One region of the Stenotrophomonas sp. YJH_SMC_133 genome, then DNA from elsewhere that is predicted to be linked to it. Evidence: riboswitches for the same ligand, from Rfam matches in the RefSeq annotation. Region 1 holds a riboswitch; the other holds the start of a gene.
What was found. Region 1 has a riboswitch for glycine ahead of AC5P78_RS03185 (trimeric intracellular cation channel family protein). Riboswitches for the same ligand answer to the same signal wherever they lie in the genome.

Region 1 (14,940 bases):
TGCTGACCGCGATGCAATGGCCGCCGTTTGAACTGGGCGTGCGCCAGGCCGATGGCCGCTGGCGGGTGGTCGGCAGCGATCACAGTGATCTGGCAGCTTGGCGGCGACAGGTGATACTGGCGCTGCTGGGCGGTGCCGTGTTGCTGGCGCCGCTGGCGGCGTGGGCATCGATCCGGCTGGGGCGTCCACTACGACGCTTGGCCGATGCCAGTGCACGCGTGGACCTGCAAGCCGACACGCCCCTGCCGGATGATGGCCCGCGCGAGGTACAGATGCTGGCCGCCGCGATCGGCACCGGTCGAGAGCGCCTGCGTGCGCAGGCCCAGGACATGACCCATATGCTGGCTGCAGTGGCGCACGACCTGCGCACACCATTGACCGGCCTGCGACTGCGCGCCGAGTTCGCGCCCACACCACAGGCGGCCCGGATGGTGGCGGACATCGAGCGCATGGACACGATGATCGAGCAGGTGCTCGATTACGCACGCGGTGAACTGCAGCCGTTGCAGATGCGCCCGCTGGATCTGGCCGCGCTGCTGGAGGAGTGCGTGCAGGCAGCGTTGCTGCGCGGTGTCGAGATCTCCATCCAGGGGCCGGACAGTCTGCCCTGGCACGGCGACGCGCTGCTGCTTCGGCGCGCGTTCGACAACCTTATCGACAATGCCGATCGCTATGCCGGGGCGGTGGAACTGCGACTTGCCGTGGTTGAGCGAGGGGTCCAGCTGGAGGTGATGGATCGGGGCCCAGGTATCGCCGAGGGCGACCGAGTACGCCTGCTGCAACCGTTCCAGCGCAGCGAGCGTTCTCGTAGTCGCACCACCGGTGGAGCGGGACTTGGGCTGGCAGTGGCCGCCAATGTGGCGAGGCGGCACGCGGGCGAACTGCAGCTGCTGCACCGGGAGGGCGGCGGGCTGATTGCGTGCCTGCTGCTGGGAAAGTTCACCTGATATCGGCTGTGGTTTACAGGCAGCGGCTGTTCGGCTGTATGATTAGGCGCCTAACCATATCGCGTGCGTGAGATGATCGAAGCCAAGCACCATGCCCTGATCGAGGAAGCGCAGCGACGCGGTCACGCCAACATCGCGCCGCTGCGCCTGTGTTTCCAGCTGCTCTCGCTGTCCTCGTCGATCGATCGCGACTGCGCCGCGCGGCTGGCACCGCATGGGCTCAGCGAGGGTCGCTTCATCGTGCTGTTCCTGTTGCACGGGGCCGGTGGCGCACTGCCGCCGCATGTGCTGGCCGAGCGCGCCGGCGTGACCCGCGCCACCATCAGCGGCCTGCTCGATGGCCTGCAGCGCGAAGGCCTGCTGCAGCGTCGCAACGATGACGGGGATGGCCGCCGCCTGCAGATCGTGCTGACCGCACCGGGAAAGCGTTTGGCCGAATCGCTGTTCGAGCAGCACACGCAATGGATCGGTGGGCTGTTCAACGGCCTGGATGCTGATGAACAGCAGCAGCTGTCACAGCTGCTGCACAAGGTCTGGCAGCACACGGACGCCGGGCGGGAATCCGCAGCATGAGCACGGCCATTCCTGCGGAACGCCGGCAAGCACTCAACACCGGCCGCGTCCCCGCCACCCATCTGGCAGAATGCCTGGCAGTGGATTTTGCCGCGCTGCTGCAGGTGGTGGCGCCTGCGCTTGCACCGGAGGCGCTGCAACGCATGCGGGACGCCTCAGGCAAGGGCATCACGCTGCGCATGGCCCTGGCTGCGCAACTGCTGCGTGAGGCGGGGCAGGGGGCGCCTGCGCTCTGGCAGCATCACAGCTCCGATACAGTGCGCGGCTGGGCCTGCTACCTGATCGGCAGAGATGCCCGCGCAACGCTGGCAGGGAAGCTGCAGCAGATGCGCACACTGGCCGATGACCCCCATTTCGGTGTGCGCGAATGGGCGTGGCTGGCACTACGCACGGACATCGTTGCCGCACCACTGCAGGCGCTGGAGCACCTGCAACCGTGGTCACAGGAAACATCGCCGTACCTGCGCCGCTTCGCCTGCGAAGCACTGCGTCCGCGCGGTGTCTGGGCCACGCACATCGCACTGTTCAAGCAGCACCCGGAACATGCATCCGCGCTGCTGGAAGCACTGGCCGACGATCCGGAACGCTATGTGCAGGATTCGGTCGGAAATTGGCTCAACGATGCCGGCAAGACTCAGCCGCAGTGGCTGCGCCAGCTGTGTACGCGTTGGCAGCATGAGCGCCACAGCGACGCCAACGCCTACATCCGCAAACGCGCGCTGCGCTCGCTCCGGTAGTGCCGGCCGCTGGCCGGCAACCCCCGAACCCTCAAGGAAGAACCACCATGTCGCACACCTTCATCGAGCTCTACACCGCCACCCCTGCCTGGACCACACTTCCGCCCGAGCAGCGGAATGCCTTCTTCGCCCGTATCGGCGCCGGCATGCAGCAGTTCGATCCGGTCCGCATCACGCCGCTGGCGATGGGCCGCGTTGCCTCGGGCGTACCGCACGGCAGCGATGAGCAGTTCTATGCGGTCTGGCGCTGCGCAAGCCGCGAGGAGGTCGATGCGTTGATGGCCGGCATTGCCGCTACCGGCTGGCATGAGTACTTCACCACCACCCAGGCGGTAGGCGCGATGGACAGCATGGCCCAGCACCTTGCCGACCTGGCCGCCTTGTAGCGGGGCGGCAGACGCCGGCAGATCCCGGTGCTGGGCATGGGTGGCACATGCGCCTGTCACCCAGACGCGGTAAACAGGACATTGCCCATTTCCATCCGCAGGAAGGTCGATCATGCAGAGCACGCTCCAGGTCACGCTGTTCGGCCCTCTTGGCGACAGCCCGGCGTTGCAGTTGCCGGGGCTGGAGGGGCCGTCGGTGGCCATCCAGGAATCGGCCCTGCGGCGCTTGGTTTCCGATCTTTACACCGCGCGTTCCCTGCTCAACCCCGAGCAGCTGGACGAGGCCCGGCAGGAACTGGATCGCGTGCTGGAACGCTGGGCCGACATCCATGAGGGCCTGCTGCTGGACGTGGAAGTGCATGGCAAATGAGCGACGTTGCGTGGTTGCCGCCGCGTGGGCAGGGCCGGCGCGCATCTCGCTGAACCGCGTCCCCAGTTGCGGATGAAACATTTTGCACTGCGCAAAAGCTGTGCTATCAATACAACCCATGAACGCAGCCGCCACCCGCTTTTACTGGTATTACTTTCCGAAGCCACTGGCGGAGGAAGGACTGCGCTCACCCTGAAGAAAGCTTCAGACGCATTCCCGAAAGCCGCCAGCGAACCTGGCGGCTTTTTTCATGCCGCCACGCTGGGGACCCCCAACGTTCCGGAGACCTCCCCCAATGCCCCCGCACACCGACGACCTGCGTATCCGCACCATCGAACCGCTGACACCGCCTGCCCAGCTGCTGGCGATGCTGCCGTGTGACGATGAAGCCTCCGACACCGTCAGCGCCTCGCGCGCGGCCCTGCACCAGATCCTGCATGGCCGTGACGACCGCCTGGCAGTGGTGGTTGGCCCATGCTCGATCCACGACCCGAAGGCCGCCATCGAGTACGCCCAGCGCCTGAAGCCGCTGCGTGACGCGCTGGCCGGGGAACTTGAAATCGTGATGCGCGTGTACTTCGAGAAGCCGCGCACCACGGTGGGCTGGAAGGGCCTGATCAACGATCCGGACCTGGACGGCAGCTTCAGGATCGACAAGGGCCTGCGCATCGCCCGTGGCCTGCTGCGCGACATCAACAAGCTCGGCCTGCCGGCCGGCGTCGAGTTCCTCGACGTGATCTCGCCGCAATACATCGCCGATCTGGTGGCCTGGGGCGCCATTGGTGCGCGCACCACCGAAAGCCAGGTGCACCGCGAACTGGCCTCGGGGCTGTCGTGCCCGGTCGGCTTCAAGAACGGCACCGATGGCAACGTGAAGATCGCCGCCGACGCGGTGGGTGCGGCCTCCAATCCGCATCACTTCCTGTCGGTCACCAAGCAGGGCGGCACCGCCATCGTGTCGACCACTGGCAACCCGGATTGCCATGTGATCCTGCGCGGCGGCAAGCAGCCGAACTACGATGCAGGCAGTGTCGCCGAGGCCTGCCAGGCGCTGGCCAAGGCCAAGCTGCCGACTCGTCTGATGATCGACGCCAGCCATGCCAACAGCCTGAAGAATCCGGACAACCAGCCGAAGGTGATCGAGGACATCGCCGTTCAGTTGGAAGACGGTGAACAGCGCATCGTCGGTGTGATGATCGAGAGCCATCTGGTCGGTGGTCGCCAGGAACTGGTGGAAGGCCAACCGCTGGTCTACGGGCAGAGCATCACCGATGGCTGCATCGACTGGGACACCACCGTGACGGTGCTGGAGCGACTGGCCGCGGCCGTGCGCGCCCGTCGCGACGTGAAGGTGTCCGAAGCCGCTTGAGTGCGGCACGTGTGTGGATGGCGGCCAGCGCCTGCGGGGGTGCGGCCGCGATCAGGGCCGGTCGGAGTTGGAGACCGGCCCATCTGCACCGGCGATGCGCCTGGCGCTGCGCATGAGCGACAGCGCCAGGTACATCGCCGGGGTGGTGCGGATTCCGCCGCGCGAACCTCAATGCACTTCGTCGTGATACACGAACTTCGGCATTTCCCAGCGGTAGTGGATCGCCAGCAGGCGCAGCGCGAAGCCGCCGCCGAGGCAGCACAGGATCGCGGTGGCGTCGGCCACGCCCCAGTGCAGCAGCAACAGGTAGGCCGCGCCGGTCAGCAGTGCGATGATCGCGTACAGCTCCTTCTGGAAGATCAGCGGCACCTCGTTGCAGAGGATGTCGCGCAGCACGCCGCCGAACGCGCCGGTCAGCATGCCGGCGATCAGCACGATCGGCATCGCATGGCCGGCTTCGCGCGCAATCGAGCAGCCGATCAGGGTGAAGGCGATCAGGCCCAGGCCATCGAGCACCAGGAAGGTGCGGCGGAAGTGGTGCATCCAGCGCGCCACCCAGGTGGCGATCAGCGCCGCGCACACGGTGAAGCCCAGGTACTCGGGATGCTTCACCCAGCCCAGCGGGTAGTGGCCGAGCAGGATGTCGCGCAGTGAACCACCGCCGAGGGCGGTGACGCAGGCGATCATGACCACGCCGAACAGGTCCATGCGGCGGCGGCCGGCAGAAAGTGCGCCGGTCATGGCTTCGGCGGAAATGGCGATCAGGTAGATGATGGACAGCAACATGGGGCAGGCTCCGGGCGCGGTGGGGCCGGCCATGCGCGGACGCCGCCATTGCCTGCGCAATGACGGAATGACGATGACCGGTGCCGCTCCCGCTGTCCTTTTGCCTGAGAGTTCAGCGGCATGGGCCGCGTGCCCCTTCGGCGGATCGTCCCGGGCATGCCCGGTGACCTCTCTCCAGCTCGGCGAGTCGAATGCATGGTTGGTGGGATTCCAGCCCACCGGCCTGAGCGATCATGGGAGCCTGCGCCTTCGGCGGGCGCCAGCGCGGCGCCTCTCTCCTGCATTCGGGCGCCAGTATATCCGCTGCAGTGCAGCACGGCATAATCCGGGCATGGCCCCGTCCCTCCGCCCGTGGTTCCTGTACCTGCTCGAATGTCGCGATGGCAGCTATTACGCCGGCATCAGCACCGACGTGGACGCGCGTTTCGCCGCCCATCAGGCTGGCAAGGGCGCGCGCTACACCCGGGCCCGGCCGCCGCTGCGGGTGCTGGCCGTGCGCGAGTACCCGGACCGGGCCGCCGCCTCGCGGGCCGAATGGCAGCTCAAGCAGCAGCCGCGCGAACGCAAGCTGGCCTGGCTGCAGGCGGTGGATGCTGGGTCCCTGTAGATCCATGGCATACATGGATGCCTCTGTGCCGCCATGCGATGATCGCCCAGCCCTCAGCGCTGGAGACCCGGATGTCCACCGTCGCCCTGTTGTTCGCTCTCTCCGCGTCAACCAGTCCCGCTGCCGACCCGGCCACCCTCGCGGCCATCGAAGCCACCTGCCATGACTACGTCGACGGCCAGCTGGAGGCCGACCCGCAGCGCGTCGCCCGCTCCCTGCACCCGGACCTGGCCAAGCGCGCGGTCCTCGGCGATACGCCCGACGAGCGGCTGGGCCTGCGCCGCATGTCGAAGGAAGAACTGGTCGCGCTGACGAAGCAGGGCGCGCTGAAAACCCCGAAGGATCAATGGGACCGCCGCTGCACGGTGCTGGACGTGACCGGCAATGCCGCCTCGGTGCGATTGGAAACGCCGTGGTTCGTCGATTACTTCCACATGGGGCGCTTCGACCAGCGCTGGGTCATCGTCAACGCGTTGTGGTACCCGAAACCGAAGGCGAAGTGAGCACGATGCGTGCCGCCGGTAAGGCATGGGTCTCCGTCGTCGTACTGGCCGCCGGCATCGCACTGCTGCCTGGCCTGCTGTACCTGCTCGGGCTTGCCCTGGTGGGCGGTTGGCCGAAGCCAGCAGACCGTGCGCCCAGTGGTGTGGCTGCGTGCAGCAGTGAACCGCGAACAGGATTTCAGCCGATGAATCCCTGGAGTTTCGCCGCGCAGTTCTTCGACGACGACGCGATGAAGAAGAAGGTGCCAGAGGTGGAACGGGAGGCGTTCTGGATTGCCCGCCGCCATCTTTGGCGGCAGCCACGGCACGACATGCTGCGCTGGCATCTGAGCAGCACGGCACTGACGATCTGGATTACCCGCAACTGGAGTGCCGCGCAGATTGCCGACACCGCAAGGAAGGAGGACTTCTGCCGCGCATGGTCGAAACGGCGGGCGCCCGGCGGCCCGATGAAGCGGTAGATCCACGCCATGCATGGATGATGTTGACGGAGTCAGAGCCCTTTCCTGCGGAAAGGGATCGGACCGCGTGGCAGCCGGCCAGCGGCGGGCACTACCGCCTCGGTCGCCGGTCTTCCTGGTCATCGCCGAAGATGATGCGCGCGCTGCGCTGGTAGCTCCAGTACGCCACGGCCCAGTTCAGCAGCACTACGATGCGGTTGCGGAAGCCGATCAGGAAGAACACGTGCGCGGCCAGCCAGAACCACCAGGCCAGCACGCCCGACAGCTGCAGCCGGCCCAAGTGCACGATCGCGGCCATGCGACCGATGGTGGCCAGGTTGCCGTAGTCGGCGTACTTGAACGGGCCGGGCTCGGGCTTGCCGTGCAGGCGTGCGCGGATCACCTCGGCCACGTATTTGCCCATCTGCTTGGCAGCGGGTGCCACGCCGGGTACCGGCTTGCCGTCGGCCTGGCTCAGTGCGGCCAGGTCACCGGCCACGAACAGCTCCGGGTGATCGGGCAGGGTCAGGTCCGGTTGCACCGGCACGCGGCCGGCGCGGTCCAGCGGCACGTCCAGCGTGCGCGCCAGCGGTGAAGCGGCCACGCCGGCGGCCCAGACCACGGTGCGGGCCGGTACGAACTGGTCACCGAGCGTGAAGCCCTGGCTGTCGATGTCGCTCACCGGGGTACCGGTCAGCACTTCCACGCCCAGCTTTTCCAGCTGGCGGCGTGCTTTCAGCGAAAGTACTTCCGGGAACGAGGACAGCACGCGCGGGCCGGCCTCGACCAGCCGCACCTTGGCGCTGGCCGGGTCGATGTGGCGGAATTCGTTGCGCAACGTATGCCGCGCGATCTCGGCCAGGGTGCCGGCCAGTTCAACACCAGTGGGACCGCCACCGACCACCGCGAAGCTCAGCCATGCGGCCTTCTTCGTCGGGTCCGGTTCTGCTTCGGCACGCTCGAACGCCAGCAGCAGCTTGCGGCGCAGCGCGATCGCATCGTCCAGCGTCTTCAGGCCGGGCGCATCATCGGCCCACTGGTCGTTGCCGAAGTAGGCGTGGGTGGCGCCGGTGGCCAGCAGCAGGCTGTCGTAGTCCAGCGTGCTGCCATCGGCCATGCGGATCTGCCGGGCCTGTTTGTCGATGGCGACCACTTCGCCGAGGCGGACTTCCACGTTGCGCTGGTGGCCGAGGATATGGCGCAGTGGTGCAGCGATATCCGGCGCGGACAGGCCGGCGGTGGCCACCTGGTACAGCAGCGGCTGGAACAGATGATGGTTGCGGCGGTCGACCAGGGTGATGCGTATGCGCTCGCGGGCCAGGGCACGGGTGGCCCAGAGACCGGCGAAACCGCCGCCGACAACAACCAGGTGGGGAACGCGCTCGCGACTCATCGACTCACTCCAGTGGGGGCATTGGGGGAAGCGCCTGGAATCTTCGCACGGCGGCCGCCTGTCACGTCAGCGCCCGCGTGGATCGGCGATACTCGGGTTCAGGCAACCGCCCGCGAGGAGTCCATGAGCGAACCGGAAAAGCGCATCGCCCTGTTGATCGACGCCGACAATGCGCCGGCCTCGAAGATCGACGAGGTGTTGGCCGAAGTGGCCCGCTATGGGGTGGCCAACGTGCGCCGCGCCTATGGCAACTGGAAGAGCCCGCGACTGAAGGGGTGGGAAGCGGTGCTGCATGAGTATGCGATCCGTCCCATCCAGCAGTTCGCCTACAGCAAGGGCAAGAATGCCTCGGACATGGCGATGGTGATCGATGCCATGGACCTGCTGTACGCGCGCAACCTGGATGGCTTTGCCATCGTCTCCAGCGATGCGGACTTCACCCCGATGGTGATGCGCCTGTTGACCGATGGCGTGAAGGTGTACGGTTTCGGCGAGAAGAAAACACCCGAGCCGTTCGTCAACGCGTGCTCGAAATTCACCTACCTGGAAGCACTGGGCCAGACCCACGCCAGCGTGCCGGATACCGAACAGGCATCCAGCGAACAGGCCTCGAACGAACCGGTGGCCAACGACGATGCGCGCCCGCGCAAGAGCGGTGCGGAAATGCGCAGCGACACGCGGCTGGTGAAGATGCTGCGCCGCGCGGTGTCCGCGGCCGAGGGCGAGGATGGCTGGTCGCACCTCGGCCCGGTCGGCAGCCAGATCGGCAACCAGGCGTCGTTCGACCCGCGCAACTACGGCTACGGCAAGCTCAGCGATCTGCTGGCGGCGATCGGCCTGTTCGAACTGAAGAAGGATGGCAAGTCGTCCTACGTGCGCGCGCTGCCGAAAAAGAACCGGTAATGCCGGCCGCTGGCCAGCAAGGAACCGGTAGTGCCGGCCGCTGGCCGGCAATCCCCGGATGCCAGATCCCGCATCCGGCATGCACACACCCCGCCCGATCAGGGGTATCGTTGCCGCTCGCATTGCCAGCAAGGAATACCGCATGTTGAAGATCTGGGGCCGTCGCAATTCCAGCAACGTCCGCAAGGTGCTGTGGTGTGCCGAGGAAATCGGCCTGCCGTACGAGTCCATCGAGGTCGGTGGCAGCCACGGCGGCACGCAGACGCCGGAATACCAGGCGATGAATCCCAATGGCCTGGTACCGGTGATCGAAGACCACGGCCTGCCGCTGTGGGAATCGAACGCCATCGTGCGCTACCTGAGTGCGCGCTACGCGCTGGGCACGCTGTACGCCGAAGACCCGATGGAACGCGCCCAGGCCGAGAAGTGGATGGACTGGAGCACCTCGCGCATGGCGCCGCTGTACACCGACCTGATCTGGGGCATCATGCGCACCGCTCCGGCCGACCGCGACGAAGCGCGGATCAATGCCGCCATCGTGCGCGCCGGCGACTACCTGGCGATGGCCGATGCCACCCTGGCCAAGCAGCCGTGGCTGTCCGGCGAGACATTCGCGATGGGTGACATCCCGCTGGGCTCGCTGATCTATGCCTGGTTCGAACTGCCGATCCAGCGTCCGGAACTGCCGCACCTGGCCGACTGGTACGCCCGTCTTCGCGAGCGCCCCGCCTACCAGCGCGGCGTGATGTCGCCGCTGACGTAAGCGAAAGCGTCCGGGGTCAGAGCCCTTTTCTGCGAAAAGGGATCCGACCCCAGGGCATCGGGGTCGGATCCCACCCGACGGGTAGGCTCTGACCCCTCAATAAAGATCCGTCGGATCCACATCCAGCGACCAGCGGACCTTGCGTGCTTCCGGCAGCGCATACAGCTGCGGTACCAGTTGCGAAAGCACCCCGTGCAGCGGTGGCCGCTGCGCGGCAGACAGCAGCAGCTGGGCGCGCTGGTAACCGGCGCGCCGTGGCATCGGCGCCGGCATGGGTCCATAGGCTTCCACCACGTCCTGCTCGCCCAGCAGCTGTCGCGCTGCCAGCAGGAATGCATTGGCATGCTCCACCTGCTGCGCTTCGGCGCGCATCAGCGCCAGATGCGCGAACGGCGGGAATCCTGCGGCCTGGCGCTGGTTCAACTCGGCCTGCGCGAACGGGTGGTAGCCACCGCTGACCAGGGTCTCCAGCAGTGGGTGCCCCGGGTGATGCGTCTGCAGCCAGACTTCGCCCGGGTCGCGCGCGCGTCCGGCGCGACCGGCGACCTGGATCAGCTGCTGCGCCAGTTTCTCGCTGGCGCGGAAGTCGGCCGAGAACAGGCCCTCGTCGATGCCGACCACCACCACCAGGGTCAGCTTGGGCAGGTCGTGGCCCTTGGCCAGGATCTGCGTGCCGACCAGGATGCCGGGCTGGTCGCCCAGTTTCGCCAGCTGTTGTTCCAGTGCATCGCGTCGCGAGGTGGTGCTGCGGTCGATGCGCACCACCGGGAAGTCGGCGAAGGCGGCGGTGAGATGTTCTTCCAGGCGCTCGGTGCCGATGCCCTGCGGTTGCAGCGCCAGACTCCCGCACGCGGGGCATGCCAGCGGCGCCGGTTGCCGCGCACCGCAGTGATGGCACTGCAGGCGACGACCGCCGCCATGCACGGTCATCGGTGCATCGCAGCGGTTGCATGGCGCGGTCCAGCCGCAGTCGTGGCACAGCAGTACCGGCGCATAGCCACGGCGGTTCTTGAACACCAGCACCTGCTGGCCGCGCTGCAGGTGCTCGCCAATGCCGGCCAGCACGTCGGCCGAGAGGCCGTCATGCAATGGTCGCTTGCGCACATCAAGGATGCGCACGCGCGGTGGCCGCGCATCACCGGCACGCTGCTTCAGGCGCAGGTGGGTGTAGCGCCCGGCATAGGCGTTGTGCAGCGTCTCCAGTGAAGGCGTAGCGCTGCCCAGCAGAACCGGAACGCCCAGCGCCTTGCCCCGGACCAGAGCGAAATCGCGTGCGTGGTAGCGGATGCCGTCCTGCTGCTTGTAGCTGCCGTCATGCTCCTCGTCGACGATCAGCAGGCCGGCCTGCGGCAGCGGCGTGAACACCGCCGAGCGGGTGCCGACGATCACCCGTGCCTCGCCGCGCGAAGCCGCCGCCCAGACCCGGGCGCGCTCGTTGTCGTTCAACCCCGAATGCAGTGCATGCACGGCGATGCCGAGGCGGCCGCGGAAGCGTGCCAGGGTCTGCGGGGTGAGGCCGATTTCCGGCACCAGCACCAGCGCCTGCTTGCCTTGGGCCAAGCAGTGGATGATGGCCTGCAGGTAGACCTCGGTCTTGCCGCTGCCGGTTACGCCATCCAGCAGGAACGGTTGGAAGCCCTCGACTGCGTTGATCGCCGCCACGGCCTCTGCCTGCTCCGTGTTGAGGGTGGGGCCAGGCAGTGGCTGCGCGTGCTGCGGAGCGACGCGCAGCGCCACGCGTTCGGCCAGCTCGCGCTTGGCCAGGCTGCGCGCGGCGGTGCGCCAGTCGTCCATGCGTTCGCCCAGCACGTCCTCATCGACGATGGCGTCGGCCAGCAGCTCGGCCAGCTGCCGGGGGCGGCTGCCGGCGCGCAGTTTTTCGCGCTGGGCGCGGCCTTCGGCGGTCAGCTGCCAGCCCCAGTGATGGGTGTCGGGCAGGGCGTCGCCATGGCGCAGCGGGCCCGGCAGGGCGGTGCTCAGCACCTCGCCCAGTGGCGCATGGGTGTAGCGCGCCAGCCACTGCAGGCTGTGCCACAGCTCGCCCTGGAGCAGCGGTTGCGGGTCGCACCAGGCCAAGGCCTGGCGCAGTCCCTGGCCGTCATCGGTCTGGCCGTGCCCCATCACTACGCCGACCAGCTCGCGGTTGCCGAACGGCACCTTCAGGCGGCAGCCGACCGCGACCGTGGGGCCATCGCCCTCTGGTGACAGGTAGTCGAACAGGCGCGGCAGCGGGACGGGCAGGGCGACCTGCAGGGTCGGAATGGGTGAAAGCATCGGGCCAGTGTAACGGGCCATGCGCGCGCGGATGGCAGGGGCCAGAGACTGCCGGGGGGCCCTCGTCGAATCATAAATGTCACCTAAATATCGGTGTCCATTGGAGATTCAGTCTTATCCACATGTTCTGTGGATAACGTTGTGCGTTACCGGTCGACGGGAACGCAGGAGGCCGATGGCGACGAGCTCACGCTTGGGTTGGTCAAAAAATCGCCACACTTCAAAGTCATTCAAAATCAACAACTTGAGTGTGAAACATTGCTGAAACAGAGTGAATTCAGCTGGATGCCGCAGTTTTCCCCGAGGCGGGCGTGGTGCTGTGCACAACCTGCAGCACGAAGTGCCTGCGCGCGCAAGTCCTACGGGTGCCGATGGGCTGCCGCTATCATGCCGGCAGACCTTTGGAGTGACCGATGACGGCTGTGCCCGCCCCTGTTTCCTCGACCGCGGCCGGCGCGCTGTCGGCGTTCCTGCGCGGCGTCGAGCGCCGTGCCCTGGTGGTGGCTGAGCTGCAGTGCGGCGATGCCGCGCGAGCCGAGCAGACCCTGGTGGCGGTGATGCGCGCCTTCGCCGCGGTCGCCAGCGACCTGCCGATGGCGCAGTGGCCGATCCGCTTCTGGACCCTGCTGGGCCAGCGCCAGGCGCTGCGCGAGCCGGTGGGCGGCCAGTGGCTGCCGCCGTTGGCCGCGCTGGGCGAAATGGGGCCGCTGCCGCGCTTGGCACTCCTGCTGCGGGTGGGCGGCAGTCTGGACGAGGGTATCGCCATGCGCGTGCTCGACCAGGACGAAGCGGGCTACCAGCACCTGCTGGCCGATGCCTGCCCCCGTGATGCGCACGGCCAGCCCGATGCGTCGGCATGGCGCCAGCTGGCCGAACAGGTGCAGCTGCGCATCCGCGACCTGCCGGCCAAGCGCCTGCAGCAGCTTCAGCAGCCGGCTGCGCCGGCCGCCAGCAATGAAGCTCCCGCGACCGGCTGGCGCGCACCGCAGCGCGATGATCGTGCGGCCGCCCAGGGCAAGCGGCGGCGTCCCAATGCCAGGCCGCGCTGGCGCGGCCCGGTGATCCTGCTGGTGACGGTCGCGGTGCTGTTGGCCGCGGCACTGGGCTGGCGCTACTGGCAAGGACATTCATCCGGTAGCGACGCTCCACTGCCGGAAGGGGTAGTGGGCGAAGCTGGCCCGGTCACGGTGGAAGCTCTTCCGCCGAGCAAGGTCAATGCCACGCCGGATGCGACCCCGGCCCAAGCCTCCGACGACGCCATGATGCTGGCCGACCGCGACTATCCGCTGGTGGCCGATGCCGATCTGTATGCCTGGACCGCCGCCGGCGGCCCGTTGCCGGTGGACGAATCGCAATCCAGGCCGAGCCGGCCCGAGCCCGCCAGCGCCACGCTGGAAACCGCTGCCGCCGATGAATAAGACCCTGCTCGCCAGCCTGCTGCTGGCCCTGCCGTTGTCGCTGTCCGCCGCGCCGCAGACCTTGAGCGTGCCGCTGCCGCCGCCAGTGCCGGGCAGTTCACCGGCGGCTCCCGCTCCGGCCACCACAAACACGACGCCCGCTGCGTTCACCCAGCTCGACGCCCAGCAGCAGCGTCAGCGCCGTGCCGACTACGCGGCCTGGCGCGCCCTGCCGGAGAGCGAGCGGGAGCGCATCCGGCAGGCTGCGGCGCGGTTCAATGCGCTGCCGGCGGACCAGCAGCAGCGCCTGCGCGAGCAGTTCCAGGCGCAGGACCAGGCCTTCCGCGAGGGCTGGCGGCTGGGCCCGCAGCTGGGACTGGAGTTCCCCAAGCTGCACGGCCTGTTCGGCTTCGTGCCACCGGAACAGCGCGAGGCCGCGCTGGCCGTGCTGCGCCAGCTCAGCCCGGCGCAGCTGGCCCAGCTGACCCTGGTCGCGCAGCGCACGCCACCGCAGGAGCGTGACACGGTGCGAGGCGCGTTCCTCGCCGTGCCCGCCGCCGAGCGCGACGCCTGGCTCAAGCGCCAGGCGGGTCAGTAAACCGGAAGGCGTAGCGTCCAGGGGTAGCGTCGACTGTTGGTCGACTGCTCTTCATACTGATCCGCGAAAAACCTGCGCTGCGCGCGGAAGTCGACTGACAGTCGACTCTACAGGGCGGACGGTTTTCCCGGTAACGCGATCGCAACGCGTGATGCCGGGGCCTGCCGGAACCCAGCATTCACGCCATGTCATGGGAATGCGCGCGCTGCGCGCGTAAGATGACCGGCCGCAACCCGGTGCCTGTGCCCTTCGCGCGCAACCGTAGTTCGCGTCAAGCACCTTATGTCTACTGCAACCTCCACGCCGCGCTTCAGCAAGGAAGTCGGCGCCACCGGTCTGCTCGCCCTGCCGCTTGTGCTCGGGCATGTGTCCACCGGCCTGATCTCCTTCGTCGACAACGTGATTGCCGGCCACCATGCCACCGCGACCCTGGCCGCAGTGACCATCGGCACGGCGCTGCTGTGGCTGCCGATGCTGATCCCGATCGGCACCCTGATCTCGCTCACCGCCTCGGTATCGCAGCTGCACGGCGCCGGCCGCGAGCGCGAAATCGGCCCGCTGTTCCGCCAGGCACTGTGGCTGGCGCTGGGGCTGGGGCTGATCATGTTCACCTTCCTCACGGTGGTGCCGCCGCTGCTGCCATCGTTCGGGATCGCGCCGGACATCGTGCCGGGGGCGACCGCGTTCCTGCACGCGGTGCGCTGGGGCGGGCCCGCACTGACCCTGTACTTCTGCATGCGTTACCTGAGCGAAGGCATGCACTGGACGTTGCCGACCATGCTGCTCGGCTTCGGCGGCCTGCTGGTGCTGGCGCCGATGGGCTACGTGCTGGCCAACGGCAAGCTCGGTTTCCCGGAACTGGGTGCGGAAGGCCTGGGCATCGCTTCGGCGGTG
Region 2 (14,940 bases), on a different contig from region 1:
AGCCTGCAGGGCCTGCCAGGTCGCGTCGTCCAGTTCACCGGTGACGGTCAGGCCGTGCGCCGCCTGGAAACCCGACACCGCGCGCCGCTGGTTGCTGCCCACTTCACCGTCGATCTGGCCGGGCGAGAAATTCGCGCGATCCAGCAGCACCTGGGCATGCAGGGCGGAACGTGCTGCGGTGTCCGGTCCGGCCTTCTCGGCAATGGGGGCGGGCAGTCCAGGCGGCGGTGCCTGCGCGAACGCCGGCGATGCCAGCAGCGAGAGAGCGAGCAGGGTGGATCGGTACACGGGTAATGGCATTGGGAACTCCAGCAGATGACGCCACCACCTTGCCTGCAGGCCGCGCCGAGCCGCCGTGAAAGAGATCTGACGTCTGCATGAGCAGTCGGGTCGTTGCGCCACCGTCCCCGCGCGGGTGCCGCCGGCCAAGGGCTCACCAAGGTGAATGGTGCCCCACGCCATTGGCGGTTGGCGATCAAGATTGCCTGGCGGGCCGCCGATAACGCCACATCCCCCCGTTTTGGATGTACCGATGAACTACTTGAGGAATGTCAGGGTTGCCTGGCGTCTTGGGCTGGGCTTTGGCCTGTTGCTGCTGTTGGTTGCGGCCGTGGTGGCCACCGGCGCCACCGCCAGTGTCGTGCAGAAGCGCGCGATGCAGCAGGTGGTCGATGTCAGCGTGGCCAAGGTGCGCCTGCTCTCGCAGATGCTCGATGCCAACAACCAGATGATGGTCGTTCGCCGCGAGATGCTGATCCGCCAGGGCGATGACCGTGGCCATGATGAGCAGCGCATCGCCGATCTGGTCAAGCGCTATGAGGCCAGTTGGACGGCCTACCAGGCGCTGCCCAGCGACGCCGAGGGCAAGGCCATTGCCGAAACCATCGCCGCCAAGCGTGCCATCGCGCGTCCGCTCAACAAGCAGACCAGCGAACTGATGGAGCAGGGCGACTACCCGGGCGCCGTGGCGCTGACCCTGGGCCCGGTGCAGGAAGCCGCCAACGGCTGGAACAAGGCGCTGTCCGATGGCGTGGACTTCGAAGAGAAGGAAAGCCGTGAGGCGGCCGCCGAGGCGATCCGCCTGGGCGAGCGCAGCCTGCTGCAGCTGCTGGTGCTGGGCGGCGTCGCGCTGCTGGTGGGCATCGGTGCCTCGGTGATGATCGGGCGCAGCCTGACCGGCCCGTTGGCCCGCGCGGTGAACCTGGCCGAGCGCCTGTCCAAGGGCCAGCTGGACCAGGAGTTCCGCCTTGGCGGCCGCGATGAACTGACCCAGCTGGGTGAAGCCATGGCCAGCGTGCGGCAGAGCGTGCAGGCGGCGATCGGCGCACAGCTGCAGATGGCCGAACAGCACGAGGCGGGTGCGATCCGCTACCGCATGGACGCCAGCGCCTTCCCCGGCGATTTCGGCCGCATGGTGCAGGCCACCAACAGCCTGGTCGAATCGCACGTGCAGGTGGAACTGCTGATGGCTGAAGTGATGCAGCGTTACGCCATCGGTGACCTCAGCCGCGACCTGCCGGACTACCCGGGCGAGAAGGGCACGCTGACCCGCACCCTGGCCGCAGTGAAGCAGAGCCTGATGGCGATCAACGCGCAGATCGATGCACTGGCCCGGGCCGCGCGCGCCGGTGATTTCAGCATGCGTGGCGATGCCGCTGCGTTCCAGTTCCAGTTCAAGGCGATGGTCGAGCACCTCAACGGCATGATGGCCAGTTCGCAGGCCAGCATCGCTGATGTCTCCGATGTGCTGCGTGCGATCTCGCACGGCGACCTGACTGCACGCATGGACGGCGAGTACGACGGTGTATTCGCCCGCATGCGTGACGACGCCAACACCACCACCGCGCAGCTGACCGGCATCGTGCGTGGCATCCAGGTGGCCGCCGACAGCATCAACAACGCGGCGCAGGAACTGGCCGCCGGCAACAACGACCTGTCGCGCCGCACCGAGCAGCAGGCCGCCAACCTGGAAGAAGCCGCCGCATCGATGGAGGAACTGACCTCGACTGTGCGCCAGAATGCCGAGCTCGCTCGTCAGGCCGACAGTGAAGCGCACGCCGCCGGTGCCGCCGTACGCGAAACCGAGCAGGCGATGGCGCAGATGGCGTCGGTGATGGGTGAGATCGATCAGTCCTCGGCACGCATCTCGGAAATCTCCACCGTGATCGACGGCATCGCGTTCCAGACCAACATCCTGGCGCTGAATGCTGCGGTTGAAGCCGCGCGTGCAGGTGAGCAGGGCCGTGGTTTTGCCGTGGTCGCCAGCGAGGTACGTACGCTCGCACAGCGTGCCGGTGTCGCCGCCAAGGAGATCAAGGAACTGATCGAAGACGCCGCTGCCAAGGTGAAGAGCGGCCTGGCGGTGACCGTTGAATCGGAAGCCGCGATCGCCCGCGTGGCCCAGGCCAGCTCGCGCACCACGCAGCTGATGAGCGACATCGCAGCGGCCAGCAAGGAACAGGCCGCCGGTATCGAGCAGGTCAACCAGGTGGTGGTGCAGATGGACCAGGTGACCCAGCAGAACGCTGCGCTGGTGGAAGAAGCCACTGCCGCCAGCCGCGCGCTGGAAGAACAGGCGCATGCGCTGACCACGTCGGTGGCGGTGTTCAAGGTGGAGCAGGGCGCGCGCATGCCCATCGTGCCTGCGCAGGCGGCGTAAGCAACCTGCGACTGGATGTTGGATGACGCCCTGCATCGCGATGCCCCGCATGCAGGGCACCGCATGCACGCAACCGGTCGGTGCCGCTGGCTAGCGGCCGCGCGCGGCGCGTTCGATCAGCCAGCCGGCTGCGTACAGCAACAGCAGTGTTGGCGGAACCAGTACTGCATACGCGGTCGACCAGGGTTTGCCGTACAGCAGGCTGCCTGCGCCGATGGCATCGAGTGCAGCAGACTGCAGGGTGATGGGGAGCGACATCAGGATATAGGCCCCCTTCGGGTCCGCATCCGACTGCGCGCCGTGAACCAGCCATGCGGTCAACAGCAGGTAGACCACGCAAAGCGCAAGACCGGTCCAGCTCAGTAATCGCCGCATCTTCATCCGCATGCCTCCGTTCAACGGACGTCGAAGTGAGCCTGCAGAGGCAGGCTCACATTCCGCAGCAGATCCCTGACCACCACCTGCGCAGTCCACGTGCCTTTCGGATCACTGGCCTCGGCCACGAACTTCAGGTGCAGGTTGGTCATGTACAACAGGGTTGGCGGGCCGGGCAGGGCAGCGGTGAAACAGGGAACATCGCGTTCGTCGATGCTGGTACTGCCGTCCGGGCGCAGCATGCGCAGATCGCAGTGCACCTTGGGTACGCGGTTCTCATCCAGTTGCGGGTTGGACAGGAATGTCAGCAGGAACAATTCACCGCCCGGGTGGACTTCGTCGGCCTGGGTAAAACCGGGAGTGGTCTCTGGTGGGGTTTCCCACTTGGCCCGCCAGTCGGCATCGGAGGTGACCAGCAGCGATGCCGCAAAGCCACCGCTGGATTTCATGGCATCGGTCTCCGGCATCGCCTTGCCTGCCCCGTTTATCCAGCCATCGCTGGCGGAACTGTTCAGTGGCAGCATCATGACCATCATGGCCAGCGCGTAGGTCCATCGCATCAGAGGCTCTCCTTGGCAGCCGCGTCCCGCAGCAGAGCGGGGAGTATCGCTCAACCTTGACCGGCAAAGCAGCAGGAGAGCCGGAGCGAAGGTTCCGCTGCCTGCCGATGTGGGCGATGCTTGCCAGCAAAGGAGGTGACATGGGAATCGGGCGCGAGGAAAAGCCGGGCTGTGATTCAGCATCACCCACGCCGCAGCACGTGCTGATGCTGCCCGGGCTGGATGGCTCCGGCAGGCTGTCGATCCCGTTTCTGTCAGCACTCCAGGCTCATGGGCTGACGACGCAGGCGATTACGCTGCCTGCGCAGGGAGGGCAGGATCACGCCACGCTGGCCCAACGGCTGTGGTCGCAGCTGCCCGGCCATCCCTTCATCCTGCTTGCCGAGTCCTTCTCGGGCCCGTTGGCGGTTGAACTGGCCACGCGACAGCCCGCCGGGCTGCGCGGACTGGTGCTTGCCGCGACCTTTGCGCGTCGACCGGTGCCATTGCCGGCAGCCAGCGCAGCCCTGCTGACGCCGGCCTGGCCTCTGCCTCCCGTGGCGTTGCTGGCGCGCCTGCTGCTGGGGCGGTGGCGCACCCGCGAGCACCTGTCGATGCTGCGCGATGCGCTGGCCCGGATTCCGGCGGCCACATTGCGGCAACGCGCCGCAGCGACCCTGCGCGTCGACGTACGCGCATTGCTGCCGGCAATCGACGTGCCGACGCTGTGCCTGCACGCGTGCCATGACCGCCTGCTGTGGCCGCCCAGCGTGGCAGAACTGCAGGCCCTTTTGCCGGATGCCCGGCATGTTTCGCTGGAAGGGCCGCATCTGCTGCTGCAGGCACGCGCTGACGCAGCCGCAGCCGAAGTTGCCGCGTGGATGAGGACGCTGTCGCCCTGATCGAAGGACTCAGCCGCGCGCGCGGGTACGCGCTGCCTTCTTCGCCGCCACCTTGCGCACGGCCTTCTTCGCCGCACGTGTCTTCGCCGCCTTCTTCGCTGCAGCACTGCGCGAGGCGGCTGTACCGGCCTTCTTGGCCGCTGTCTTCTTTGCGGTTTTCTTTGTGGCTGTCTTGCGAGCCGGTGCCTTCTTTGCCGCCGCCTTCCTGGCTGTCGTCTTCTTCGCAGGCGCCTTCTTCGCCGCCGTCGCCTTGGTCGTGGCCTTCTTTGTGCCCGACTTTCTGGCAGGCGTTTTCTTGGCGGCCGTCTTGCTGGTCGCCTTCTTCGTACCCTTGCGCGCGCTGCCGCTACGCTTGCCACCACCATCCTGCTTGTTCACGGTCGCCCAGGCAATGCGCTCGGCCGTGCCTTCGCTGGCACCGCGCTCGCGCTCGCTTTCCTCGATGTGCTCGGCCTGGCGCTTCTGTTTATCGGAATATGCGGATTTGTCACCACGGGGCATGACAGTTCTCCTGTTGTTGTAGTCAGGCCAGCAGGCGCAGCTTGGGTTCGCGCGCCCACTGGCGGGTGGCGGCCGCCGCCAGGAATGCCTTGGCGTCTTCCGCTTCGACGATGCCGGCGTCGTTGCCGACCCTTGCCGCCTTCAGCAGCGTCTGGCCGCCCGCATCGCTGGCGATGGCCTTCAGGTGCGCCCACGCCTGGCTGACGAATTCGATGGCTGCACTCTCTTTCGACAAGGCCTTCGCCGCTTCCGGGCTGAGCACCACGGCTACTGCATCGAACACGGCCGACGGGGTGCCCGCCAGTTGCCCATCCGCCGCCTGCAGCGCGCCATCGCTGAGCGTGGCGCCACCCACTCTGGGGGCGACCAGCTTCACATCCGCACCTGCTTTCCTGGCTGCCTTGCTCAGGCTGGCAATGATCCGGGCATCAGAACCCTCATCGAACAGGATGCCGATGCAGCGCCCTTGCAGGGTGGGTTTGTTGCGACCGATCACCCGCACTTCGGGGGCGGGGGGCATGTCCCGCACTGGGGTAGCGGTCGGCGCCGGGTCGGGCAGTGCAGGCAACGCCAGACCATCGGCCACGCGCTGCGCCAGTGAGTCATCGATGTTGCGCAGGTGGCTGACGGTGCGTACCCGCACCTTCAGCGTTTCCACCTTGGACAACTCGAACACCAGCGCCGATGCCAGGTGCGCCTGCTCCGGCTTTTCGAGGCTGCGGAAGAACATGCGGGCCTGGCTGTAGTGGTCGGCGAAACTCTCCGCGCGGGTGCGACCCTTGCGGCCATCGTCGGCGCTGGCATGGCTGCGGAATCCGGCAGGCGTCTCGCGCGGGGTGTCCTCCTGCAGCGAACTGGGATCGTAGGCCACCCGGCCCTTGGGAACCTGCATCTGCATGTGGCCGTCGCGCTGATGATTGGCAAACGGGCACTTGGGCGCATTCACCGGGATCTGGTGGAAGTTCGGGCCGCCCAGGCGCAGCAGCTGGGTGTCCAGGTAGGAGAACAGGCGCCCCTGCAGCAGCGGGTCGTTGCTGAAGTCGATGCCCGGTGGCACGTTGGCCGGGCAGAAAGCCACCTGCTCGGTCTCGGCGAAGAAGTTGTCCGGCCAGCGGTCCAGCACCATGCGCCCGATGACCTGCAACGGCACCAGCGATTCGGGAATGATCTTGGTCGGGTCCAGATGATCGAACGGGAATGCGTCGGCGTCTTCTTCGGTGAACAACTGCACCGCCAGTTCCCATTCCGGGAAGTCGCCGCGCTGGATGGCCTCGAACAGGTCACGGCGATGGAAGTCATTGTCGGCCGACTGCAGCTTCAGCGCTTCGTCCCAGACCGTGGACTGGATACCCAGCTTGGGCCGCCAGTGGAACTTGACGAACGTTGACTCGCCGGCCTCGTTCAGCAGGCGGAAGCTGTGCACACCGAAGCCTTCGATCATCCGCAGCGAACGCGGTATGGCGCGGTCGCTCATCGCCCACATGATCATGTGCATCGATTCGGGCATCAGCGAAATGAAGTCCCAGAACGTGTCATGGGCCGATGCGGCCTGCGGGAAGGCACGGTCCGGTTCCATCTTCACCGCGTGCACCAGGTCCGGGAATTTCATGGCGTCCTGGATGAAGAACACCGGGATGTTGTTGCCGACCAGGTCCCAGTTGCCCTCCCTGGTATAGAACTTCACCGCGAAGCCGCGCACGTCGCGCGGGGTGTCCACCGAACCTGCGCCACCGGCCACGGTCGAGAAGCGGGTGAACACGGGTGTCTTCACGCCAACCTCGGTCAGGATGCGCGCGCGGGTATGCGCCTTCAGTGATCGGGTCAACTCGAAGTAGCCATGCGCAGCGCTGCCGCGGGCGTGCACGATGCGCTCGGGAATGCGCTCATGGTCGAAGTGGGTGATCTTCTCGCGCAGGATGAAGTCCTCCAGCAGCGTAGGCCCCCGAGGTCCCTGGCGCAGGGAGTTCTGGTTGTCTGCCACCGGGATGCCCTGATCGGTGGTCATCGCCGGATGACTGCCCCCGGCCTGCTGGTGCAGTTCATCGCCGTTGCCGCGGTGGTGGTTCTCGGCGTGGGTGGTTGCGCGCTTGCCGGTCGGCTTGCTGGCGGCCATTGACGTTGGCTCCGGATGCTCAAAGAGAACCACGACACTGGAACCGGGCCCGTTAAACCGAGGTCCGGCAAAGGTGAACGTACAGGCAAAAGCAGGCTCGGGTATGCTTGTTCCATGCGAGTCGAGCCCGCCGACATCGAAGCCCTGTTCGACGCCATCCCGGATGTGCTGTTCTTCATCAAGGACCTTCAGGGGCGTTACACCCACGTCAACCAGACCATGCTGCGGCGGCTGGGCCTGCGCGCCCGCAAGGACGTGATCGGGCGTACCGCGGCGGAGATCTACCCGACCGGGCTGAGCGCCGACTACGTGGACCAGGACGCCCGCGTGCTGGCCGGTGAGGTGATCGAGAACCTGATGGAGCTGCACCTGTTCGCCAACCGCGAACCGGGCTGGTGCCTGACCTGCAAGCGTCCGCTGGTGGTCGATGGGGCCATCGAGGGCCTGATCGGCATTTCCCGCGACCTTGGCCAGAAGGACAGTCTGGGTACCCAGTACGAGCAGCTGCGGCTGGCGCTGGCCCACCTCAACGCGCACTACGCCGAGAACGTGCGCATGCAGACCCTGCTGGACATCACCGGCTTTTCGCTGTCCAAGCTGGAGCGCAGCTTCCGCAAGGTGTTCCAGATGACCCCGCAGCAGGTGCTGACCCGGCTGCGGATCCAGATGGCCATGCACCTGCTGCACGGTGACGAGAGCATCGCCAGCATCGGCCAGGCCTGCGGTTTCAGCGACCAGAGCGCCTTTACCCGCAAGTTCAAGGCTGAAACCGGTTTCTCGCCGCGTGCCTACCGCGCCCGTATTGGTGGCAGTGTCGGAGAGCCGGCACTGGCCTGAGCCGCCTGCTGCGCTGTGCCTATCCCCGCGGGCATGGGACAGGGTAAGGTGTCGCCCCTGTAGCCCGCCGCCAGCCCTGCCGATGCCCAACTCGATTCCGACCGCTTCGCCGTCCCGCCTCGGACATTCGCTCAAGCCCCGCCAGCTGATCATGATGGGCCTGGGCAGCGCCATCGGTGCCGGCCTGTTCCTCGGCTCGGGCGTGGGTGTGCAGGCGGCCGGTCCGGCGGTCCTGGTGTCGTATCTGGTCGCCGGCGCGCTGGTGATCATCGTGATGAACGCTCTGGGCGAAATGGCGGCGGCCAAACCGACCAGCGGCGCGTTCTCGGTCTATGCCGCCGATGCCATGGGCGCCACCGCCGGTTCCACCGTCGGCTGGTTGTGGTGGGTGCAGCTGGTGATCGTGATCGCCGCCGAGGCGGTGGGAGCGGCCGGGCTGCTGGCCACCGTCTGGCCAGCAGTACCTGTACCGATGGCGGCGCTGGCCTTCATGCTGTTCTTCACCGCGATCAACCTGCTCGGGGTGAAGAACTTCGGCGAGTTCGAATTCTGGTTCGCCATCCTCAAGGTGGCGGCGATCCTGGCCTTCATCGCCATCGGCGTGGCGCTGCTGATGGGCTGGCTGCCGCAGGTGACCTCGCCGGGCCTGAGCAACTTCACCGAGCATGGTGGCTTCGCACCGAAGGGCCTGGCCGGTATTGGCGCTGCACTGCTGGTTGTCGTTTTTGCCTTCGGTGGCACCGAGATCGTCGCCGTTGCGGCGGCGGAGACCGAAGATCCGGAGCGCAGCATCGCCCGTGCCATCCGCACCGTGGCGTGGCGCATCCTGGTGTTCTACATCGGCTCGCTGAGCGTGATCATCGCCGTCGTGCCGTGGACCAGCGAAGCGTTGAAGTCGCCGTTCGCCGCCGTGCTGGACATTGCCCGTATTCCGGGCGCCGGCACCGCCATCACCCTGATTGCGGTGATCGCGCTGCTGTCGGCACTCAATGCCAACCTCTACGGCGCCTCGCGCATGATGTATTCACTGGCGCAGCGCCGCGAAGCGCCGGCGGTGCTGGGCTGGACCGATCCGCGCCAGGTGCCGGTGATTGCCGTGCTGGCCAGCGTGCTGTTCGGTTTCGCCGCCACGGTGATGGAACTGCTGTTCCCGGACCGGGTGCTGCCGGTGCTGCTGAACATCGTCGGTTCCACCTGCCTGCTGGTGTGGACGCTGTCGCTGGTCTCGCAACTGGTGTTGCGCCGCCGCGCGGATCGCCTGGGTACCCGGCTGCCGTTCCGCATGGCGGGCTTCCCGTGGCTGACCTGCTGCGCGCTGGCGATCCTGGCGCTGATCTTCGGCCTGCTGCTGAGCGAGTCGCACACCCGCCTGCAGTTCCTGTCGATGGTGGCGCTGACCGCCACGATCGCCGCCGGCAGCGCCATCGCACGGCGCATGCGCGAGGCGTGACTGAAGCTGCCGGCCAGCGGCCGGCACTACCACGGGGGCTGCACATCTGCCGTGCCATCCTGATCGTGTGGGCCGTCATCGGCCCGTCGACCGGGAGTACCGCATGCTGCGCAGTCGCCCCTTCCTGATGTTTACCGGCCAGGCCGAGGCCGCCCTGGCCCTGTACGCCGAGGCCTTCGCCGATTTCCGCCTGCTGGCAATGCAGCGCCATCCGGACGGCGCCGGTGCCGGCGTGCCCGGGCAGGTCCGACAGGCCATCTTCCTGCTCGGTGGCACCCACTACCTGTGCTTTGACAGCCTGGACGTGCACGATTTCACCTTCAGCCCGTCGATCTCGCTGTTCGTCGAGTGCTCCGGCGCCGAGCAGTTCGAGCGCGCCGCGCGCGTGCTGGGCGAGGGCGGCCACTGGCTGATGCCGGTGGGCGACTATGACTTCAGCAACCGCTACGGCTGGGTGCAGGATCGCTTCGGCGTGTCGTGGCAGTTGAGCCTGGGGCAGATGCCGGACCCGTGATCGGGATTACCGTGGGTGTGGACCCTGGTCCACCCGCCCTCATGAAAACGGCCCGCTTGCGCGGGCCGTTCTCTTTACCGATGCCGCGAGGAATCAAGCCTCGACTTCATCATCCTTGTAGGCATCGACCGGGATGCAGGCGCACATCACGTTCTTGTCGCCGTACACGTTGTCGACGCGCGCCACCGGCGGCCAGTACTTGCTCTGCTTCAGGCTGGCCAGCGGGAAGGCAGCCAGTTCGCGCGGGTAGGCGTGGGTCCACTCGCTGGCGGTCACCGCGGTGGCGGTGTGCGGCGCGTTCTTCAGCGGGTTGTCCTCGCGGTCCAGGCGGCCGTCTTCGATCGCGGTGATCTCCTCGCGGATCTGGATCATCGCGTCGATGAAGCGGTCCAGCTCGTGCAGCGATTCGCTCTCGGTCGGTTCGACCATCAGCGTGCCGGCCACCGGGAAGCTCAGGGTCGGGGCGTGGAAGCCGAAGTCGATCAGGCGCTTGGCGACGTCCTCGGCGCCGATGCCGCTGGTCTTCTCCAGCGGGCGTACGTCGAGGATGCACTCGTGTGCTACCAGGCCGTTGCGGCCGGTGTACAGGGTCTTGAAGTGCGGGGCCAGGCGCTTGGCGATGTAGTTGGCGTTGAGCTGCGCGACCTGGGTGGCCTTGCGCAGGCCTTCGCGGCCCATCATCGCGATGTACATCCAGCTGATCGGCAGGATCGAGGCGCTGCCGAAGCTGGCGGCGCTGACCATGCCGACCGGGCCGTTGTCACCCAGCTTGCCCGGCAGGAACGGGGCCAGGTGTTCCTTGACCGCGCACGGGCCGACGCCCGGGCCGCCGCCGCCGTGCGGGATGCAGAAGGTCTTGTGCAGGTTCAGGTGCGAAACGTCCGAACCCCACTTGCCGGGCTTGGCCACGCCGACCAGGGCGTTCATGTTGGCGCCGTCGGTGTACACCTGGCCGCCGTGCTGGTGGATGATCTCGCAGATCTCGACCACCTCTTCCTCGAACACGCCGTGCGTGGACGGGTAGGTCATCATGATCGCGGCCAGGCGGTCGCTGTACTTCTCGGCGTTGAGGCGGATGTCTTCCACATCGACGTTGCCGTTGGCATCGGTCTTGGTGACCACCACCTTCATGCCGCACATCTGCGCCGAGGCCGGGTTGGTGCCGTGCGCCGAATCGGGGATCAGGCAGATGTCGCGGTGGCCTTCGCCGCGCGAGCGGTGGTAGGCGCGGATCGCCAGCAGGCCGGCGTACTCGCCCTGTGCGCCGGAGTTCGGCTGCAGGCTGACCGCGTCGTAGCCGGTGCATTCGACCAGCATCGCTTCCAGCGTGTCGATCAGTTCCTTGTAGCCCAGCGCCTGGTCGGCCGGCACCAGCGGGTGGATCTGCGAGAACTCCGGCCAGGTCACCGGGATCATCTCGGCGGTGGCGTTGAGCTTCATGGTGCACGAACCCAGCGGGATCATCGTGCGGTCCATCGCCAGGTCCTTGTCGGCCAGCGAACGCAGGTAGCGCAGCAGTTCGTGCTCGCTGTGGTGGGTGTTGAACACCGGGTGGGTCAGGAACGCGGACTGGCGCAGCAGGCCGGCCGGCAGCGCGTCGGCGGTGCTGGCATCCAGCGCGTCGACGTCCAGCGTGGCACCGAACACCGCAGCCACGGCGACGATGTCGGCGCGGGTGGTGGTCTCGTCCAGGCTGATGCCGACCGAGTCGCTGTCGATCGCGCGCAGGTTGTAACCGGCGGCGCGTGCTTTGGCATGGATTTCATCGGCATGCACGCCGGTGACGTGCAGGGTGTCGAAGAAGTCGCCACCGACCTGCACGCCGGCATTGCGCAGCGCTGCGGCCAGGATCGAGGCCAGTCGATGGGTGCGGCGGGCAATGCGGGTGAGGCCTTCCGGGCCGTGGTAAACGGCGTACATCGAGGCCATCACCGCCAGCAGCACCTGCGCGGTACAGATGTTGGAGGTGGCCTTCTCGCGGCGGATGTGCTGTTCGCGGGTCTGCAGGGTCAGGCGGTAGGCCGGGTTGCCCTGGGCATCGATCGAAACGCCGATCAGGCGGCCCGGCATCGAGCGCTTGTAGGCGTCACGGCAGGCCATGAAGGCGGCGTGCGGGCCACCGAAGCCGAACGGCACGCCGAAACGCTGGCTGTTGCCGACCACGATGTCCGCGCCCCATTCGCCCGGGGCGGCCAGCAGGGTCAGTGCCAACAGGTCGGTGGCCACGGCCACCAGGCCGCCACGTGCGTGCACAGCGTCGACCAGCGCCTTGTAGTCGCCGACCTGGCCGAAGGTATCCGGGTACTGCAGCAGCAGGCCGAAGGCTTCCGACTCCAGCGCTTCGGCCGGGGTGCCGACGCGCAGCACGATGCCCATCGGCTCGGCGCGCGTGCGCAGCAGTTCCAGGGTCTGCGGGTGCACGGCGTCGTGCACGAAGAAGGTGTCCGACTTCGACTTGGCCGAACGCTTGGCCAGGGTCATCGCTTCGGCGGCGGCGGTGGCTTCGTCCAGCAGCGAGGCGTTGGCGATTTCCATGCCGGTCAGGTCGGCGCACAGGGTCTGGAAGTTGATCAGCGCTTCCATGCGGCCCTGCGAGATTTCCGCCTGGTACGGGGTGTAGGCGGTGTACCACGCCGGGTTTTCCAGGATGTTGCGCAGGATCACGTTCGGCGTGTGGGTACCGTAGTAACCCTGGCCGATGAAGCTGCGCAGCACGGTGTTCTTGTCGGCGATCGCACGGATCTTCGCCAGTGCCTGCACTTCGGTCATCGACTCCGGCAGTGCCAGCGGTGCCGGCGACTTGATCTTGGCCGGCACGATGGCGTCGGTCATCGCATCCAGCGACGCGTGGCCGACGACGTCGAGCATCTGCGCGATCTCGGCGTCGTTGGGGCCGATGTGGCGCTCGACGAACGCGTTGTGGTGCTCGAGCTCACGCAGGGAAGGGGTGTTCTGGGACATGGCGAAGGATCCGTCAGGAAAGGGCACACGCACGGGCACAAGCCGCCGGTCGGCGGTCTGCGGGGCGCCCCTCTGTCCTTTTGCCTGAGAGTTTAAAAGCGCGGCGGACCGCAGCTTCGTGCCCCTTCGGCGCCGGATCGAACCGGTCTCTCCAGAGTTGTGTTACGGGTGGTATCGGGCCTGAGCGATTACGGGCGTTGCGCCTTCGGCAGCGGTGTTCCGCTTCTCCCACCGTGTTGCCCGCCGATTATAGCCCGTTGCGGGCGCGGCGGCCGCCTTCGGACCTGGCGGCCGCGCCTGAATGGCCGATGGCCCGTCCGTGCGTTTTGTGCACTGCTGCATGGCATCAGGCGCATTCCCCACCTATGATGGGCGGATACCCGAATTCATCTGGCGCCGTCCCTGCTGCAGGGGACCGGCGCCCGCCGTGCGTGCCGCGCATGGCCCTGCCGGACGCCTTTCCCATGACCGCCGCTGTTGCTCCCTCCACCCGCCGCATGGCCCTGCTGCTCGCCGGCCTGGCCATGTTCGGTCCGTTCTCGATCGACACCATCTTCCCCGCGTTCCCGCAGCTGGCCCAGCGCCTGGCGGTGGACGAAGTGGCGGTGCAGCAGACCATCAGCGTGTACCTGCTGTTCTACGGCCTGATGAGCCTGGCGCACGGTCCGCTGTCCGACGCCTGGGGCCGCAAGCGGGTGATCCTCGGTGGCCTGGTGGTGTTCGTCGGCGCTTCGGTCGGCTGCGCGCTGTCCACCGACCTGACCACGCTGCTGGCGTTCCGTGCGCTGCAGGGCCTGTCAGCAGGCGTCGGCATGATCGTCGGCCGCGCGGTGATCCGCGACCTGTACCACGGCCACGATGCGCAGCGCCTGATGAGCCAGGTATCGATGCTGTTCGGCATCGCTCCGGCCATCGCACCGATCATTGGCGGCTGGATCCTGCTCAGTGGCGCCGGCTGGCCACTGATTTTCTGGTTCCTGGTGGTGTTTGCGCTGCTCCTGCTGGCGGCCACCGCACGCTACCTGCCGGAAACCCATCCGGTGGAGGCACGGGTGCCGTTGTCGCCGCGCGTGCTGCTGCGTGATTACGTGCGCATCGGTTTCAACCCGCGGTTCCTGCGCCTGGCGCTGGCCGGCAGCATCGGTTTCGGCGGCATTTTCCTGTACATCTCCTCGGCGCCGGTGTTCGTGATGCAGCACCTGCATCTGGGCGAGGGTGGTTTTGCCTGGCTGTTCATCCCCACCATCGGCGGCATGACCACCGGCTCGTTCCTGTCCGGGCGCATGGCCGGGCACACCACGCCCACCCGCCAGGTGTCCATTGGTTTCGGCCTGTGTGCGCTGTCGGTGCTGCTGAATGTCGGCTACGTGGCGCTGTCGCCGCAGTTCGTGCTGCCGTGGGCGGTGCTGCCGATCTTCCTGGGTGGCATGGGCATGGCGCTGATCTTCCCGATCCTGGCGCTGGCGGTGCTGGACATGTACCCGCACCAGCGCGGCCTGGCCTCGTCGCTGCAGGCCTTCGTGCAGCTGATGATCAGCACGGTGGTGGCCGGCGTGGTGTCGCCGCTGCTCAGCGCCAGCCCGCTGCACCTGGCGCTGGGGCAGGCCGCGTTCTTCGCCGCCGGCTTCGTGTTCTGGTACTGGGAACACCAGCGTGAACGCGCGGCACAGGCGGCCTGCACGGGCCATTGAGCAGCGCGCAGGGGTAGGGCCGGCCGCTTTGCCCGCAACGCTTGCGAAGAGGAACGACCGGACTAGGCTGGGCACTCCAGCCAGCCGGTGCGTGGATGCACGACAGCCAGCCAATCCGATGTCGTTGCATGAGGTTCCCCATGGCTGCGCAGCAGACCTACCGCCTGTTCGAGGTGGCGCTGAAGGAGCGCCGCGTTCTTTCCCCTTCCCTGGACCGCATGGTGTTCACCGGTGCCGACGTGGCGCGGATGAAGACCGAAGGCCCTGACCAGCGCATCAAGGTGTTCTTCCCCTTGCCCGGCCAGGAGGTGCCGCAGGTCCCCAGCGGTGAAGACTGGTACCCACGCTACCGGGCCCTGCCGGACGACAAGCGCCCGCCGATGCGTACCTACACCATC

Region 2: another riboswitch for glycine. It lies ahead of gcvP (aminomethyl-transferring glycine dehydrogenase); the one in region 1 lies ahead of AC5P78_RS03185 (trimeric intracellular cation channel family protein).

What each region holds. Positions count from the first base shown of each region.
Region 1 is NZ_JCAFTW010000002.1:135,368-150,307, forward strand. Features, by position in the region: gene AC5P78_RS03155 (sensor histidine kinase) at 1-947, shown strand, start outside; gene AC5P78_RS03160 (MarR family winged helix-turn-helix transcriptional regulator) at 1,020-1,520, shown strand; gene AC5P78_RS03165 (DNA alkylation repair protein) at 1,517-2,257, shown strand; gene AC5P78_RS03170 (DUF6616 family protein) at 2,305-2,643, shown strand; gene AC5P78_RS03175 (hypothetical protein) at 2,756-3,013, shown strand; gene AC5P78_RS03180 (3-deoxy-7-phosphoheptulonate synthase) at 3,309-4,382, shown strand; gene AC5P78_RS03185 (trimeric intracellular cation channel family protein) at 4,551-5,168, opposite strand; glycine riboswitch at 5,251-5,356, opposite strand; glycine riboswitch at 5,370-5,459, opposite strand; gene AC5P78_RS03190 (GIY-YIG nuclease family protein) at 5,500-5,775, shown strand; gene AC5P78_RS03195 (nuclear transport factor 2 family protein) at 5,847-6,278, shown strand; gene AC5P78_RS03200 (hypothetical protein) at 6,284-6,739, shown strand; gene AC5P78_RS03205 (NAD(P)/FAD-dependent oxidoreductase) at 6,831-8,111, opposite strand; gene AC5P78_RS03210 (NYN domain-containing protein) at 8,235-9,014, shown strand; gene AC5P78_RS03215 (glutathione S-transferase family protein) at 9,157-9,777, shown strand; gene AC5P78_RS03220 (primosomal protein N') at 9,874-12,051, opposite strand; gene AC5P78_RS03225 (hypothetical protein) at 12,465-13,469, shown strand; gene AC5P78_RS03230 (DUF3106 domain-containing protein) at 13,462-14,046, shown strand; gene AC5P78_RS03235 (MATE family efflux transporter) at 14,329-14,940, shown strand, end outside.
Region 2 is NZ_JCAFTW010000001.1:77,549-92,488, forward strand. Features, by position in the region: gene AC5P78_RS00320 (L,D-transpeptidase family protein) at 1-300, opposite strand, end outside; gene AC5P78_RS00325 (methyl-accepting chemotaxis protein) at 533-2,659, shown strand; gene AC5P78_RS00330 (hypothetical protein) at 2,750-3,040, opposite strand; gene AC5P78_RS00335 (hypothetical protein) at 3,055-3,594, opposite strand; gene AC5P78_RS00340 (alpha/beta fold hydrolase) at 3,735-4,475, shown strand; gene AC5P78_RS00345 (hypothetical protein) at 4,485-4,976, opposite strand; gene AC5P78_RS00350 (catalase) at 4,999-7,089, opposite strand; gene AC5P78_RS00355 (helix-turn-helix transcriptional regulator) at 7,204-7,926, shown strand; gene AC5P78_RS00360 (amino acid permease) at 8,009-9,376, shown strand; gene AC5P78_RS00365 (VOC family protein) at 9,480-9,890, shown strand; gene gcvP (aminomethyl-transferring glycine dehydrogenase) at 9,984-12,851, opposite strand; glycine riboswitch at 12,914-13,016, opposite strand; gene AC5P78_RS00375 (multidrug effflux MFS transporter) at 13,316-14,542, shown strand; gene AC5P78_RS00380 (siderophore-interacting protein) at 14,683-14,940, shown strand, end outside.